DNA from 3 places in the Robertmurraya sp. FSL W8-0741 genome. Region 3 is predicted to be linked to each of the others. Evidence: riboswitches for the same ligand, from Rfam matches in the RefSeq annotation. Region 3 holds a riboswitch; each other region holds the start of a gene.
The links. A riboswitch is a leader RNA that binds a small molecule or an ion and turns the genes downstream of it on or off. The one in region 3 is predicted to bind S-adenosylmethionine.
Positions count from the first base shown of each region.

Region 1: it holds a riboswitch for S-adenosylmethionine, as region 3 does, so the genes downstream of both, NST02_RS12375 (methionine biosynthesis PLP-dependent protein) here and NST02_RS20955 (methionine ABC transporter ATP-binding protein) in region 3, are expected to answer to the same signal.
Region 2: it holds a riboswitch for S-adenosylmethionine, as region 3 does, so the genes downstream of both, metK (methionine adenosyltransferase) here and NST02_RS20955 (methionine ABC transporter ATP-binding protein) in region 3, are expected to answer to the same signal.

Region 1 covers NZ_JBBOQG010000001.1:2,556,273-2,562,334, forward strand. The annotation lists gene metC (cystathionine beta-lyase) at 1-951, opposite strand, end outside; gene NST02_RS12375 (methionine biosynthesis PLP-dependent protein) at 948-2,060, opposite strand; SAM riboswitch class I at 2,322-2,434, opposite strand; gene NST02_RS12380 (H-type small acid-soluble spore protein) at 2,649-2,831, opposite strand; gene NST02_RS12385 (2-oxoglutarate dehydrogenase E1 component) at 3,131-5,956, shown strand; gene odhB (2-oxoglutarate dehydrogenase complex dihydrolipoyllysine-residue succinyltransferase) at 5,974-6,062, shown strand, end outside.
Region 2 covers NZ_JBBOQG010000001.1:1,559,533-1,565,594, forward strand. The annotation lists gene NST02_RS07570 (alpha/beta hydrolase family protein) at 1-270, shown strand, start outside; gene NST02_RS07575 (DUF2584 domain-containing protein) at 341-583, shown strand; gene pckA (phosphoenolpyruvate carboxykinase (ATP)) at 945-2,531, opposite strand; gene NST02_RS07585 (thiol-disulfide oxidoreductase DCC family protein) at 2,746-3,129, shown strand; SAM riboswitch class I at 3,227-3,369, shown strand; gene metK (methionine adenosyltransferase) at 3,773-4,975, shown strand; gene NST02_RS07595 (hypothetical protein) at 5,083-5,568, opposite strand; gene NST02_RS07600 (DUF3169 family protein) at 5,719-6,062, opposite strand, start outside.
Region 3 covers NZ_JBBOQG010000001.1:4,295,177-4,301,238, forward strand. The annotation lists gene NST02_RS20935 (PTS sugar transporter subunit IIC) at 1-567, opposite strand, end outside; gene NST02_RS20940 (PTS sugar transporter subunit IIB) at 579-884, opposite strand; gene NST02_RS20945 (YczE/YyaS/YitT family protein) at 1,024-1,629, opposite strand; gene NST02_RS20950 (BglG family transcription antiterminator) at 1,800-3,695, shown strand; SAM riboswitch class I at 3,890-3,994, shown strand; SAM riboswitch class I at 4,168-4,269, shown strand; gene NST02_RS20955 (methionine ABC transporter ATP-binding protein) at 4,424-5,455, shown strand; gene NST02_RS20960 (methionine ABC transporter permease) at 5,445-6,062, shown strand, end outside.

The DNA.
Region 1 (6,062 bases), 1.7 Mb from region 3:
AACGAATTTTTTAGTCAGTTCTTCTGATTCAAGTTCAAAAGATAAAACAGCCCCCGCGTTTAAAGCTTGCTTTTTTTGCAATTCATATTGGGGATGCTCTTTTAAACCAGGATAATAAACATTCTTTACTGAATCGTGCTGGCGGAAAAAGTGTGCCAATTTAGTAGCTGTTTTGACCGATTGCTGTAATCGAACTGATAATGTCTTAAGACCGCGCATTACTAACCAACAGTCCTGAACGCCGAGTACAGCCCCGAAGGAATTTTGTAAAAAAGCAAGTCGATTTGCCAATTCTTCATCTCTTACAACAGCGACACCTGCAACCACATCACTGTGACCGGATAAAAATTTTGTAGCACTGTGGAGGACGACATCCGCCCCTAATTGCAAAGGCCTTTGTAAGGCAGGAGTTAGGAAAGTATTATCGACAAATGTATATGCCCCATGTTTTTTGGCGATCAGACTGATTGCTTTAATGTCTGTAACTTTTAACGTTGGATTTGAAGGAGTTTCGACATAAAATACTTTCGTATTTGCTTGAACAGCCTTCGTGACGGCATCGAGATCAGTCATATCGACAAATGTATACTCAATGCCAAAGCGTGAGAGAACCTCTGTTACCATGCGATAGGTTCCGCCGTATACATCCTCCGTCATGACGACATGGTCACCTTTGGATAGGAGGAGAAAGGCGGTTGAAATGGCAGCCATTCCAGAAGCAAATGCAAACCCACGAGTACCACCCTCTAAATGAGCTAATTGCTCCTCGAGAGCTTCCCGTGTAGGATTCAAGCTTCGACCGTAATCATACTTTCCGTAAGTGTCAAAGCTTGATTGATGGAAGGTTGAGGCATGCTGAATGGGGACGCTGACAGCTCCAGTTGTAAGATCAAATTTTGAGTTATTGTGAAGCAACTTCGTTTCAAAAGAGTAACAACAGTCTTCGTTCATCGTACTACCTCCTGTTTGGCTTTTATGAATGCTTGCTGTAAATCATTTTTTAAATCATTGCTATGCTCTAATCCGACTGAGAAGCGCAGTAAACAATTATCTACCCCTGTTTCAAATCGAATCTTTTCGGGAATATCTGCATGGGTCTGTGTAGCAGGATAGGTGATAAAACTTTCAGTTCCACCTAAGCTTTCAGCAAATGTGATTAATTGCAAGTTTTGCAAGAAAGGATTCACCCATGCTTCATGTTGAATTCGAAATGAAACCATTCCTCCTCGTCCTGGGTAAAGGACATTTGTTACGGCGTCATGTTCTAACAGAAAGCGGACAAGCTCTTTTGCATTTTGCTCATGTTTTTCCATTCTTAGGGCTAGCGTCTTCATTCCCCGCATTAACAGCCATGAATCGAAAGGGCTTAGAACTGAGCCATTGCCATTATGATAGAAAGCTAGAGACTCGCAAAGTTCTTTTCCTTTCGCGACAATCAATCCGGCCAAAACATCATTGTGTCCGCCTAAATATTTGGTGGCACTATGGATGACGATATCAGCACCATCTCTAATCGGTTTTTGAATATAAGGAGTGTAAAACGTATTGTCGACAATTACTAAAAGTTTGTTTTCTTTTGCTATTTTTGAAACTGCCTTGATATCGGTTTGTTCCATAAGGGGATTTGTAGGTGTCTCAATAAAGATAGCTTTTGTTTTTTCGGTAATATATTCCTGTATATTGGCAACATCGCTCGTATTCACATATGTTGCTTTAAGGCCCCATTTCTTAAAGTTCTCCTCAAGAATACGGTATGTACCGCCATATAAATCCTTTGCGACAATCCATTCGTCTCCTGATTGAAAGAGAGAAAGTACTGTCAAAATAGCCGCCATTCCAGAACTACAGGCGAACCCGCCATCACCTTCTTCAAGCTCGGCTATCGTCTGTTCTAAAATTTGTCTTGTTGGATTTCCAGTTCGGATATAATCGTAGCCGCTTGATTGACCAATTCCTTCATGACGATAGGCGGTAGAAAGATAAATAGGAGGATTTACTGTACCTGTTGTTTTTTCACTGCGATTTCCGATTTGCGCCAATTTTGTTTCGAGTTCATACATAAGATAACACTCCTTAAGTTCATAAAATTTGCTTGTAATATGTCTGTATGCATCTTAAACAAAGACTTTGTTAAACAGAATTGTTGATAAAGCGATTTTGGCTTATTTCTTGTGAAACTTTGATTCGCACGCCCTTTTATTTCTATTGAAAGGTCTTATGAGAGAGAAAATGAGCTGAAAATCAACTCCGGCATATAACAAAGCCAAACAAAAAAAGTCTTCTATAAGAAGAAGACTTTTCATAACGGATATGAGCCATTCTTCTTATCTTCCAAGTTTATTTACAAAACTTGCAGGAATTAGCACCTTGCAATAAATACTTGCAGGTTGCTGAGGTTTCATAGGGCCAGACCCTCAACCTCTCTTGATAAGAAATTAAATTCAATTTTCTAAAATTTACTACAATAAACCAATAAAGTCAATGAGAAATTATTTCAGAGTGTAGACAAAGTCAAAAATAAAAAAAATCAGTTAAAACGTTTGATTTCGAGGCGCGAAGCCTTGGGAGGAGCGGAGTTACCATAATAGGTAATGAGCACCGGACAAGACGAGCAACGAAGAAAGCGAGCGTTTGCGGGCAGCCTGATTTTATTCCTCTTCAATTAAGTTTAAGATTGGGACAGTCTGTTCATATTCAGGATTTTGCTTCGAATAAATTCTCGCTGTTTTTGTTTGTTCATCAACATGTTGGATGATCACTGGAAACCCTTCATATGTGACGTTATGAACTTCAGCACTTTCTGCTATTTCCTTTGCACGACCAATATTCACGCATCGTTCATCTCCTTGATTTATATTCATTCATAATTTGCCTATTGATGAGGAAATTTATCCAATGATGTAATAATTTAAACGGGTGTTAAAATTTTATTACAATAGGTAATTGCCTAGCAAAAGTTTTTACTGTTTGCACAGTTAAAACCTTTGTAGTTCTTACATGAACGTGTTAGAATAGCCTTGAAAACGTTATATCCTCTGAAAAATAATATTATTCTAACATTTGAGTTTATCAATGGAGGAGATAGAGGATAAAGTGATCAATTTCTTAAAAGATTTTGGAGGTATTTCACATGAGGAAGCCATCAGATGGTCAAGGACCAGTATGGCAAGGATTTCACGGACCGAATTTAGGATATGTCATAGAGATGTATGAAGCCTATTTAGAAAATCCTGATTCAGTGGACGAAGAGATAAAAGCATACTTCGCAGAAAATGGACCACCTACATTGGAAAAGAATGAGATTGCACATTCCGAATCTAATGTAATTCAAGTTAGCACACCGATTGAAAAAATATTAGCAGCAGCCAATCTCGCTGACAAAGTAAGAGGCTATGGCCATTTAGCAGCTGATATTTACCCCTTGAAAAATCAAGAACCTGATAAAGAATTAATCGAAATGGAGTATTACGGACTAACGAAACAAGATCTAGAGGAAATACCAGCTCATTTTATCTCAACGGATATTCCACACCATCTAAAAAATGGTTATGATGCAATTGAGTACTTGAAAAAGGTATACACCGGAAAAATTGCTTTTGAAATCCGACATGTTAATAATAATCAAGAGAAAATGTGGATTCGCAACAAAATTGAAAGTGGGAGTCTGCTTCCATCATTAACTGCTGATAAAAAGAAAAAAGTGCTGAAACGCTTAACAGAGGTCGAGGAGTTTGAAAAATTTATCCATAAAACCTTCGTTGGCCAAAAACGCTTTTCTATAGAGGGCCTGGATTCATTAGTTCCTTTAATCGATGAAATTATTTTGGAAACGGTTGAGAACGGTGCGTCAACAATTAATATTGGAATGGCTCATAGGGGGCGTTTGAACGTTCTTGCTCATAATTTAGGAAAGCCGTATGAAATGATTTTTGCAGAGTTTCAGCATGCACCAAATAAAGAATTAGTGCCTTCAGAAGGCTCGATTGGAATTAATTTTGGGTGGACAGGAGATGTAAAATATCATCTTGGTCTTAATCGTGAATTACCTGAAATGAATCAGCGCAAAGCGAGAATTACATTGGCGAATAATCCGAGCCATCTTGAATTTGTTGGAGCTGTAGTGGAAGGATTTACCCGTGCTGCCCAAGATAATCGTACAGACAAGGGGTATCCGAAAGAAGATTTAAGCTCGGCATTGGCTATTCTTGTCCATGGTGATGCCGCATTTCCTGGACAAGGAATTGTAGCTGAAACGTTAAATTTAAGCCGCTTAAAAGGATATCGTACGGGTGGTACGATTCATGTCATTGCCAATAACTTGATTGGTTTCACTACTGAGAGAACGGATTCTCGTTCCACGAGGTATTCGAGTGATTTAGCTAAAGGCTATGAAATGCCGATTTTACATGTTAATGCTGATTATCCAGAAGCGGTATTGGCCGCAGCACAATTTGCCTGTGAATATCGTGAAACGTTTAAAAAGGATGTTCTAATTGATCTCGTCGGCTATCGCAGGTTTGGCCATAATGAAATGGATGAACCGATGACGACAAATCCGTTAATGTACCAACTTATTCAAAAACACCCAACTGTGAAGAATCTATACGCACAAAAATTACTTCAGGAAGGTATTCTTACACAAGGCGAGCTTAAACAGCTCGAAAGTGAAGTAACTACTAGACTTCAGGAAGCATATGAAAAAGTGCCGGAAAAAGAGGAAAAAGAAGGAGATCCTAAACCACCTGAAACTGTGGAGAAAGGAATTTCTAGGATGAAAACAGGGGTTCCTCTTGAAAAGCTACAGAAAATGAATGAAGAGCTTTTACAATGGCCGGCAGGATTTCAAGTATTCAGCAAATTAAATAGAATTTTAAAGAGACGCCTAGATGCATTTAAAAATAATGGAAAAGTCGATTGGGGCTTAGCCGAGACGCTTGCTTTTGCCTCCATAATCGCTGATGGAACTCCTGTGCGCCTTTCAGGTCAGGATTCAGAGCGCGGTACATTTGCTCATCGAAATATCGTTTTATATGATCAGAATACAGGGGAAAAATTTTCTCCATTGCACCGCTTATCAGATGCGAAGGCTTCTTTTAGTGTCTATAACAGTCCGTTATCAGAAGGTTCCGTGCTAGGTTTTGAATACGGATACAATGTTTTTGCGCCTGAAACATTAGTTATATGGGAAGCGCAATTTGGCGATTTTTCTAATGCCGCACAAGTTATTTTTGACCAATTTATTTCATCAGGAAGGGCGAAGTGGGGTGAAAAATCGGGACTCGTTATCCTTCTTCCTCATGGATACGAGGGCCAAGGACCAGAGCATTCTAGTGCCCGTATGGAAAGATTTTTAACGCTGGCAGCGGAAAATAACTGGACAGTTGCTAACCTAACGTCTGCCGCACAATACTTTCATATTTTAAGAAGGCAGGCTGCAATTTTAAATAAAGAGGAGGTACGCCCTCTTGTCATCATGACGCCAAAAAGCTTGCTGCGAAACCCTAGAGTAGCATCGCATCCAAGTGCCCTGAGTAAAGGAGAATTCCATTCAATTATCGAGCATAAAGCGACTGGGCCAAAGGCTGATAAGATCGAGCGCGTAGTTTTGGGAACAGGGAAAATGATTATCAATCTTCTTGAACAGCTAGATACTGTAGAAAATACGGAATGGCTCCATGTGGTCAGTGTGGAAGAAATTTATCCTTTTCCAATGGAAAGTCTGAAAATGATTTTGGATAAATTTCCTAATTTAAAGGAAATTGTTTGGGTCCAAGAAGAACCGAAAAATATGGGAGCGTGGACATTTGTTGAACCCCGTATTAAAGAAATAGCGGCAAGCAATATTGAAGTGCACTATGTTGGGCGACGTCGCCGTTCAAGTCCGGCTGAGGGAGATCCTGATGTTCATAAGATGGAGCAAGCATGTATTATTGATAAAGTAATCACCCGTTTTTGAAGAAGGAGGAAATTAAGGTGGCGGAAATTCGAATTCCAGAGTTAGCAGAATCAATTACAGAAGGAACTGTAGCTGGATGGCTAAAAAAAGTGGGCGACAAAATTGA
Region 2 (6,062 bases), 2.7 Mb from region 3:
GGAGGGACACCGAGTAAATATCCTGAACGCTACCAATATCGAACGCCATTATTTCAACTGGAATGCTTGGAAGCCCCTATTCTCATTATCCATGGGGCCAGGGATAAAAATGTATCCGTCGAACATGCTTATCGACTTGAAACAAGATTAAAAGAACTAAATAAGAGGGTGGAGAGCTGGTATTTTACTGAATACACCCATTATTTCCCTCCACTAGTTAATCGCCAAATTGTTGAAGATTTGACGAAATGGATGAAAAAGCAAGAGTGAAAATGGTAAGATAAAAATACATATAAGTCTTATTAAGAATTAAGTTCTACATGGCAAAGGAGAGAAAACGATGGGTATGCCTTTGGAATTAAATACAATGATTGTGACGAAAGGAAACGAAATGCGTGTAAGGGAGAATCTTTTTACGCTGGTAAAGGAAGGGTTTCGACTTTATCCAGTAGAAATTCCGATTGAAGTGAGAAGAACAATGGAAGGTGATTTAATTGGAATTGCCAAAATAAAAAAAGTGGAATGGGAAAATAATGAAACGACGTTGCATTATCAACTGATTGCTTTAAATTCTACAAATTAAAAAATCGCTTTTTTCGTTGCGGATATCTCTTATAAAGAGTCTTGCACATGCAACTAAAGTTTAATTCGTCAAATGAGGTTCTATCAGAGGTTGTTCTGTTTTCCGGAATTGTAGGGTGAAATTCCGGAATTAATGCAATTTTTCCGGAATTACATCTGCTTTTTCCGGAATTAAGCAGAAAAATTCCGGAATTAATCACGATTTTTCCGGAATTAAACAGAAAAATTCCGGAATTAATCACGATTTTTCCGGAATTCACCTTCGTTTAAGTAGTGCACACGATTTTTTGTTTGTTGTTATTACATTTGATAAAAAAAGCTCCTCTGTTGGAGAAGCTTTTAGGTCACAAAATTAGTAGTGATTAAGAAAGTGGTCCGCCCTGTTCACGAATAGATGCGGGTACATCTGTGAATTTTTCAAAGTTTTTCTTGAATTTTTCTGCTAATTCTTTCGCTTTGTTTTCATAAGCAGTTTGATCAGTCCATGTTTTATGCGGCAGCAATACTTCATCTGGTACACCGGGAACGTGAAGAGGGATATTTAAGCCAAAGAAATGGTCTTTTACTGTTTCGACATTGTTTAACTCCCCTTCAAGGGCTGCGTGAACCATAGCCCTTGTATAGCTTAGCTTCATTCGGCTGCCCACACCGTATTCTCCGCCAGTCCACCCTGTGTTAACAAGATACACTTGAGCGTTATGCTCATCGATTTTTTCGCCGAGCATTTCTGCATAACGAGTGGCTGGCAATGGAAGAAATGGGGAACCAAAGCAGGTAGAGAACGTCGCTTCTGGAGATGTAACTCCTCGTTCTGTTCCAGCCAGTTTAGAAGTATAGCCGCTTAGAAAATGATACATTGCTTGTTCTTTTGTTAATTTTGCGATTGGTGGTAGCACCCCAAATGCATCAGCAGTTAAAAAGACGATTGCATTCGGATGGCCGGCGATGCTCGGATCAACAATATTGTCAATAGCCTGAATTGGATAAGCCGCACGGGTGTTTTCCGTTAATGAGCCATCATCATAGTCAGCTACTCGAGTTTCTGGATTAAGAATGACATTTTCTAACACTGAACCGAACCGAATGGCTTCGAAAATTTGCGGTTCTTTTTTATAAGAAAGATTAATGCACTTTGCGTAACATCCACCCTCAATGTTAAAAACGCCATTTGCTGACCAGCCGTGTTCATCATCTCCAATGAGACGGCGATGCGGATCAGCGGATAAAGTTGTTTTGCCAGTACCAGAGAGGCCAAAAAATAAGGCGACGTCTCCTTCTTGCCCTACATTGGCAGAACAATGCATAGGCAAAATGCCGTTTTCAGGAAGTAAATAATTCATAATAGAAAAGATCGATTTTTTGATTTCACCTGCATATTCTGTTCCACCTATTAATACAGTTTTACGCTCAAATGATATAATAATAAAGGTTTCAGATTTTGTTCCGTCAACAGTCGGATTTGCTTTGAAATCTGGAGCTGAAATGACAGTAAATTGAGCTTGATGAGTGTCTAATTCATCTTTCGTTGGTCGAATAAATAATTGATGGGCAAATAGATTGTGCCAAGCGTATTCATTAATCACTTGAATCGGAAGCTGCGAATTTTTATCGGCACCAGCAAAGCCTTTAAAAACAAATACTTCATCCTTCTTTTTCAAATAATTAAGCACTTTTGTATAAAGAGAGTCAAACGAATCTTCGGAAATCGCCTGGTTGATCGGGCCCCAGTCAATTTTATCTTTTGAAGAACGTTCTTCCACGATGTATTTATCTTTAGGGGAACGTCCAGTATAGGTTCCAGTAGTAGCACATATGGCACCGGTAGAAGTAAGAACTCCTTCATTTCGACGCAAAACTTTTTCGACTAATTGGGGAACAGATAGCTGGATATGAACATTATTTTGTTGTAACAATTCATTTAGTTCATTAGAAAGGCTAACTGAATTCATCTGATGAATACCTTCTTTCAATATAGTTTAAAAATGTAATTCTCGAAAGCGATATCATAATACGATTAGTATAACACATTTATCTCATTAGTCTATACTAATTCGCGGAAAATGCCACTGAACAACTAAAAAGTTTCAATTGTTTAAGGAAAATTACTAGAGTGCTTTTTGCAAAACGATGATCATAATCTATTCAGTCTTCAACAGGAAGGGAATGGAAAAGTTGAAAATTGAGGCATTATATGATGGAAATTGTGCGTTATGCTTGAGAACAAAGACTATGTTACGAAAAATGGATTTATTTAAAAAAGTCACTTGGCTTTCTTTACAAGAGTTTGAGGAAATTCATAAGGATGGTAGATTTACAGCAAAGGATTTGAGAAGTGAGCTTCATATTCTTCTTCCAAATCAACGAGTGCTTAAGGGGTTTAAAGCTATAAGAAGACTTTTACTTATCAGCCCGTATACATTTATCGTTGCATGTATATTATATTTGCCTTTTCTGCATTTAATAGGAGATCCTATTTACAAGTGGATTGCCCGAAATCGGCATTTATTTTTCAAGCAAAAATGTGATGATGGAAGTTGCTCCTTATAGGGAGCATTCCTATGAAAAAGAAAAAAATAAAAGAATTATTCCATAGCTGTTGACACATATGCACTCGTTCGTTATGATCTACACTTGAACGGATACTCTCTTATCCCGAGTAGGTGGAGGGACAGGCCCTATGAAACCCAGCAACCGGTTATTATGTTCAAGATTCTGTTTGAATCCTTGAAAGTTTTGATAGCAATGGTGCTAACCTGAAGCAAGGATGAAGTCCTTGAACGATAAGAGTGAAAGGCGAGAATTGTTTACGTACTCCTTTCCTCTTCTTAGGAAAGGTTTTTTTGTGTTTAGTGCAAGAGGCTTATCATCCAACATAATTTAGCGTTTCTAAAAAAAGATCCTCTAGTTTGCCGGGTGATGACTGCAAGGAGAGCTCCTTAGAAATATAAGCTGCATTAAATTTGTGGTGAAGGCGCCTTGTACTTTTCAATATTGTAAACAATTGAATGAGTTTCAAGATGGCAGAACGATTATTCGTTCGCAGCATAATATGAAATGAGTTCTTCAACCCTTTTTATGGATTCTTGAAAATCATCATAAAAACTCCATGTTTATTTCATACTACATAGGGAATGAGTTCCGTATCAGCGTGGGGGTAAGCCCTCGTACTTATAGATGAGGAGGAAGTCAGATGTCAAGAAACGCGCGTTTGTTTACTTCTGAGTCAGTTACTGAAGGTCATCCAGATAAAATTTGTGACCAAATTTCTGACGCAATATTGGATGCGATCTTAGCAAAAGATGCTAATGCTCGTGTTGCTGCTGAAACTTCTGTCAATACAGGACTTGTTTTAGTGGCAGGAGAAATTACTACTTCTACATATGTAGATATTCCAAAGATTGTCCGTGAAACGATAAAAGAAATTGGATATAATCGTGCTAAATACGGATTTGATTCTGAAACTTGTGCAGTATTAACATCGATTGACGAACAATCTCCTGATATTGCTATGGGTGTTGATCAAGCTTTGGAAGCACGTGAAGGCAGTATGACGGATGAAGAAATTGAAGCAATTGGTGCAGGTGATCAGGGATTAATGTTTGGCTTTGCTTGTAATGAAACAAAGGAGCTTATGCCGCTTCCGATTTCACTTGCCCATAAACTATCTCGCCGTCTAACAGAAGTTCGGAAAGAAGAGATTCTTCCTTACCTTCGACCGGATGGAAAAACACAAGTGACCGTTGAATATGATAAAAACAACAAGCCGGTCCGCATTGATACCATTGTCATTTCCACACAGCACCATCCTGAAATTACCCTTGAACAAATTCAGCGCAATATTAAAGAGCATGTGATTAATCCAGTTGTTCCTAGTGAACTAATTGATGAGAATACAAAGTATTTTATCAATCCTACTGGACGATTTGTCATCGGGGGTCCTCAAGGGGATGCAGGCTTAACAGGTCGTAAAATTATTGTAGATACTTATGGTGGTTATGCTCGTCATGGCGGCGGTGCATTCTCTGGTAAAGATCCGACAAAAGTGGATCGCTCTGCAGCCTATGCTGCCCGTTACGTAGCGAAAAATATCGTTGCAGCGGGGCTAGCTGATAAGGTAGAAGTACAGCTAGCTTATGCGATTGGTGTCGCACAACCAGTGTCTATCGCTGTCGATACATTTGGAACAGGGAAAGTAGACGAAAATATTTTAGTAGAAGTGGTTCGCCATAACTTCGATTTACGTCCTGCAGGCATCATTAAGATGTTGGATTTACGCCGTCCGATTTACAAGCAAACAGCTGCTTACGGGCATTTTGGTCGTACAGACATCGATCTTCCGTGGGAGCGTACAGATAAAGCTGATGCTTTGCGTGAGCAGGCATTAAAGGGTTAAAAAGAGGGGACAGAATTCTCTTTAGTTCCTTTCAGACTGCAGACAAACTCGATAATCAAGTTTGTCTGTAGTTTTTTTAATCGCTCTGTCAAAGTTTAAAGCTGATATTACTCAATATAGTCAATTAACTTTGCAGGAACTTGTTCAAAAATATAAAGTTCAGGTTTATTAAAAGGTTTGTGCTTTAAATAGTCAGACAGAGTCATCATACTTTTCCAATACTGTTTCATTAACTCCTCCTTTGATGGTAATCCTTCAACAAGGAACCCGCTACCCCCATCATATCTATCTTCCAGATAAGCAAATAATTCACTTGATATATCGAAGTTAAAAACTAAGATCTTATCGCTAAACACTGGAAAACGATAATAGGGTTTTTCGTATGGTTCCAAATCTGCACCGAAGGCTACTTTAAAATCAATCCATTTTGGTAAATTCATTGGTCTGTAACGCTCCGTTAGTTCTGGAAAGAAATTAGCTCCCCTTGAATACCATCTTGTTGCTGTCTTATGCGTTAATCCTTCTTTTAAAACCTTTTCCGGACTTATATTTTCTCCGAACTCATTATGAATGAACATATGGTATAAATACAAACAGGCTCCTCCTTTCTTTAAACAAATCTACCCGATAGTTGAACAAGTAGTTCTGTTTACAGCGTGAATTTACATAAATCTAAGTATATCATTTTTTCCATATTTTGTATTGAGCTTTCATGATGATTCCTTTGAGAATGCTTTCCAAAATTATTTCAGTTTATTTGGCTTTAGGCTAGTGGTGTAGCTTATTTGTATAAGAATTAGTAGAATGCCGATGCCGATGATACTTATTAATTGAGAGTTTCCGCTAAAAATAGAATAGTACATGAGACCGGATGCTAAAATAACAAGACCCCAAATTAAAACTGAATATACTTTAAGCAAGCTTTTTAAGATGACATATTTTTCACCGTCGTCAAATTGGTCCATTATTTCTTGATTATAATGATTGGACTGAGGGTCAGGGAATTGAAAGTTTGGATTTGTGATCCTCATAAGCTTAGGATTCGGGAAAAAATTAAAAACAGAAATAATCATTAAAGTAAAGCTCC
Region 3 (6,062 bases):
GTTTAGCGGAACTGCAATCGTCCAACCTGCTAGCATCAATAAAGTAATAGGAATTAACGAATCAAACCAGACAATAACAAATTCAGGAATTACACTATCTTCAGAAAAAAAGGATTTCTTTGAAGCTAAGTTCATAACGGCCGCAACTGATAGGCCTATAACAAGTGATAGGAACATTCCTGTAGCCCCAAATCGGCTAAAAATAAACGTAATATTGCCATCTTCTGTTACAATTGGGGACAAAAGCATTAGGTATAATGCAAGTCCAGTTGCTCCAGCTATAATTTTTTTATTGTTATGTCCCTTCTTCTCCATCACGAAGTAAGGAATTAAAAAAGAGACCAATAGACCAAGCAAACCAAATGAAAAGCTATTTATCAATGAAAAGTCCGGCATATTTGGAATGATATTATTCAATAAAGAAACAACCGTTACCAATGAACCCACTAAAATTAGTGGTAAAATGATCATTACTGAGTCCTGAATCGATGAAACCCATGGATTTTTGGTAATCTTATTGACAACTGGTGTAAAAGAGTTGGTCATGAAATCCATTATTTTTTTCATTTTCCATCACCCTATTCTAATAAACTAGCAATAAGGTCGCATGCTTTATTGCCGTCTAACGTACCATAGATATTTTGTGGAATGACAGATATCTTAATAGAGTAGTCACTCGTTTTTTCTTTTAACTCATCTTCCATATATTTCAGATGAGGGCCAATTAATAAAACGTCTATTTCATTTAGATACTCTGATAATTGCGACTCACTTCTGGCCTGTACAGACATTTCCATCCCTCTTTTCTTTCCTGCTTTACGAATGGCGTTTGCCATAAATCCACTAGAAGCTCCTGCCCCACAGATTAGTAATACTCTAGTCATTTTAATTCCCCCTGTTATATGTTTTCGCTTTCATCCTTAGTATGTCATGTGTCTTTTTTTAAAACCAACAATAAAAAGTCCTATAGATAGGAACTTTAATTAAGATGTTTTCGCGCTATTCTGATAAAAGGACATTCATTTATTTGCTGTTTCTCATTAAAGTAAAGACTTTTAATGAGAACTCAATAATAGGACCTGTTAAAAGAATACAAAGAATCGTTCCTAATCCTACTAACCCACCCAAGGCAATCCCTGTAGCGACCAAAATCCCATCTATCACCATTCTTGTGAACTTTATCGTGACGTTATATCTCTTAGAAAAAAAGAACATAAGCCCTTCCAACGGACCCACTCCTGTTTTAGTAAACAAAAAAAGACCCGTTCCCATTCCAAACATTACGATTCCTATGATAGCCATACAAAAGTCGGGCATATTATGAAGGAATAGGACCGCCTTTAAATCTGCAGAGAGGAACAGATTAATAAAGAAGCCACAACCAATACTAAAAATCAAACTTCCAAAGCCAAAAAAATCACGGCTAATGAAATAATTAATCACTAAAAATGTTAAACTAAAGATCTGACTGCCTGTTCCAAATTGAATCGGGATAAAATTTAACACTCCCAATAAAAATGTACTAATTGGATCTGCCCCCATTTCAGCTAGCAAAACCATAGTAATTCCAAATGCTGTTACGGCCGTACTTATGACTACAAGTGTGTAGTCGATCAGAAAATGTTTCATTTAATAACTCTCCCGTCTAAATCTAACTATAAGAAGTATTCCATCTATTGAATAATGGAGCAAACTAAAAAAAGTTCCTACAAATAGGAACTTTTTTTACTCGAATATGCTTTATCCTTTTTCTATAATGATAATGAGAATTTCTATTATTTTATATAAGGAGCCCTATTATGAAAAATGATCGTAGAGAGGCTTTCATTCAATATTTAGCATCCAAAAATGATTGGTGTACTGCTACAAGTTTGGCCAATTATTTTAAAGTATCTACAAGAACCATTAGAAAATATGTCAATGAAATTAACCAGGATCAGCTTGTGATCACCTCCTCCCCACAAGGTTATCAATTAGTCACTAAAGGCGAGGTTAGTAACAACAATGATTACATTTCTCCTGTAAACCGTGTCAAAGTAATATTAAAGGAATTAATTCTACATTCGGAAGGATTAAACATTTTTGACTTAAGTGATAAACTCTTTCTCAGTGTTTCATCAATTGAAAATGACATTGTTCAGGCTAATAAAATGATCAAATCATACCATTTAAAAATTCGCCGCAAGAAAGATACACTTATTTTAGTAGGTGGAGAAAGAGAAAAGCGAAGATTAATGAGTTTCATTATTTTACAAGAAACATCCAAAGAATTTTTAAGTTTAAAGGCTGTTCATGATTCTTTTCCACATTATGATGTTTTTACATTAAAAGATGAAATCGTTTCCATTCTTGAAAAATTTAACCTGTACGTAAACGACTATATTATGAATAATATCCTTCTTCACCTCGTCATTACGGTCGATCGAATTAAAAATAACAACTCCGTCCTTCAATCGACTGATATCAATAAATTGAAAAGCAATCTTGAAACGGAAGCTGCGAATAAAATTGCAGATATGTTAGAAGTGAAATACGACATTCAGTTTAATGAATCGGAGCGGTACAATTTTATCTTGCTTCTATCTAGTAAAACAACATTACTGAATTACCAATCCCTAACTTCTGACTCCTTAATTCACTATGTTGATGAACAGTATGTGAACTTATCAAAAAAACTACTTCAACAAGTGCATGAACGTTATTTTATTGAAATTAATGATGATGAATTCTTTGTAAAATTCACACTTCATATCCGCAACTTACTATTTCGAGCCAAGTATGAACAAATGGTTAAAAATCCATTAACATATGAACTAAAAGATTCATATCCACTCATTTATGAATTAGCAGTCTTTATATCAAATCAAATTCAATTTATGGAGAATATTCATATAAAAGAAGACGAGATTTCTTATATTGCTTTCCATATTGGCTCGTATTTTGAGAGAAGAAAAAAACTGGAGAAGAAAATTTTATGCGCAGTAATCAGTCCAAATTATTATGATATGCGCCTTCAACTCGTTCAAAAGCTTGAAAAAAGATTTCATGATTCTATAGAGATTATAAAAGTTTTATCTGATGCAAGTGAAATATCTTCACTTAAAGATATAGATTTAATTATCAGCACATTGCCATTAAAGGGCGAACAAACTCCATCTGTGTTTGTTCATCCCTACTTGATTGAGAAGGACTATGAATACATTCAACTCCAGGTTAATAAATTAAATGAGCAAAAAAAGAATCAAAAGGTTAAACAATATCTTGATTTATACTTTGATGAAGATTTGTTTATGAAAAATGTTTATCTTGAAAGCGATGAAGCTTATATTTCATTTATGTCAAAGCTTCTATATGAGAAAGGCTACGTAACAAAAGATTATGGACAATCTGTTCTGGAAAGAGAGCGCATGTCATCAACGGCGTTTAACAATAATGTTGCGGTCCCCCATTCCATGCATATGGATGCAATAAAAACTGGGATTTGCATGATTATTCTGGATCGACCGGTAAATTGGGGAAAAGAAAAAGTGCAAATCATCGTCATGATTTCGATTAATAAACAACAACGAGAATTATTCAGCCCTTTTTTCGAGGGAGTAATCAACATTTTGTCCGAATGGAAAAACGTCCACGAATTGATTAAAGCAAAAGATTATGATGATTTTATGGAAAGTATGATGAGACTTTTAAATTAATGTTTATGGCTTTGTTAAACAAAATGGTTGATTAAATAATTTTGGGCATATTCCGTGTGAAGCCAAAGTTTCACCACGAAATGTACTAAAATCAACACCGACATTTAACAGAGCCCAGCTTTTAAAAAAACATTTGACTTTCAAAGAAATATACGATAGATTAATAACCAAGTTAAAAAACCGAATAGAAACACTTCTTATCAAGAGAGGTTGAGGGACTGGCCCGATGACACCTCGGCAGCGGAATCTTATTGATTCTATGCCAAATCCAGCAAGCACCAGTGCTTGAAAGATGAGAAGAGGACGGACTTGTTTCGTAAACCTACCTCTTCTGTACTTTCAGAAGAGGTTTTTTCTTTGTATCTCATTTATTTTTCATTAAACAAAGCAACCTAAAAACGAGCATAATTATACACACTTACCATAGCATTCGTTTTTTAATTGCCTCATTATGAAAAACTAAATATCAAATTTCTTATCAAGAGAGGTTGAGGGACTGGCCCGATGACGCCTCGGCAGCGGAATCTTATCGATTCTATGCTAAATCCAGCAAGCAATGCTTGAAAGATAAGAAGAGCATCCAAGTTAATTTCCACATGGATATGTCCTCTTCTTTCTTCAAGAAGAGGGCTTTTTATTTTTACAAAAAGCGTGTGAATCCAAAGTTGCACATGCAATGAGCCAAAATCGATTTTTTAACAAAGTCATACGAAAAGGAGAGGGACATCATGATAGAATTTCAGAATTTGAGAAAAGTTTATAAAAGTAGTGGTCAACAGGTCACAGCATTAGACGGAATTAATTTAACCATCAGTAAAGGAGAGATATTTGGCGTCATCGGATTCAGTGGCGCAGGTAAAAGTTCGTTAATTCGCTGTGTGAACTTATTGGAACGCCCGACTTCAGGCAAGGTTATAATCGATGGACATGAACTCACCTCGCTGCCGGTAAAAAAAATTCGCGAGGTTAAGAAAAATATCGGAATGGTATTCCAGCACTTTAATCTCCTTAATTCAAAAACAGTCTTTGCCAATGTGGCGATGCCATTAACGCTTGCAAAAGTTGACAAAGCTCAAATCAAAAAACGAGTTCATGAATTACTTGAGTTTGTCGGATTGGCGGATAAAGCGGATTATCATCCAGATCAACTTTCAGGGGGACAAAAACAGCGGGTCGGAATTGCCCGTGCTCTAGCAACACAGCCCTCCATTCTTTTATGTGATGAGGCCACTTCTGCATTAGATCCGCAGACGACAAGCTCAATCCTACAACTTTTGAAAAAGATTAATCAAGAGTACAAGATTACCATTTTAATCATTACACACGAAATGTCAGTGATTCGTGAGATTTGTGACAAAGTCGCCGTTATCGAAGGTGGAAAAATTATTGAAGAAGGAAGTGTATTCGATGTCTTTTCTGCACCTAAAACGGCAACAGCACGTAATTTTGTCAGCACGGTGATGAATGACCAGCTTCCAGAGTCCATCAACAACTTAATTCAAAAACAAGCTGGTTCACAAAGGATTTTCCGCATTAACTTTGTCGGAACATCGGCCGGACAGCCTCTTCTTTCTGAAATTGCCAAGAAGTTCGATGTTCATCTCAACGTCCTTTTTGGAAATATTACCGAACTGCAAGGAGTCCCGTTCGGGAACCTCATAGTTGAATTCCAGGGAGAGGATAAAGAGGTTTTACGAGCATTGACATATATCAACGAGAAGAAAATCAGCATTAAGGAAGTGAGTGCATATGCTAGTTAATTCAGAACAGATTATCGAAGCATTAATTGAAACGATTCAAATGGTCGCCTTCTCCCTCTTGTTTTCAGTACTCCTCGGACTACCGCTTGGAATATTATTGGTTGTTACAAGAAAGGGGCACTTAATTGAAAATCTCGCCGTTTTTAATGTATTAAACGGAGTAATTAATATTTTCCGCTCTGTTCCCTTCATTATTTTATTAGTAGCGATGATTCCTGTAACGAGGTTCATCGTCGGGACATCGATTGGAACAACAGCAGCTATCGTCCCCCTCGTATTTTATGCAGGGCCTTATATTGCCAGATTAGTAGAAAATTCATTATTGGAAGTTGAACCGGGTGTAATTGAAGCAGCTGAAGCAATGGGTGCAACACCTTGGCAGATCATTACCAAATTTCTTTTACCGGAAGCATTAAGCTCCCTTGTTCTTGCTCTTACAATTGCCACAATCGGGCTCGTTGGTGCATCAGCGATGGCAGGTGCCGTCGGAGGTGGAGGGATCGGAGATTTAGCCATTACATATGGTTATCAACGTTTTGACACTATTACCATGTTCATTACAGTTGCAATATTAGTTGTCATCGTTCAAGGTCTACAATCATTCGGC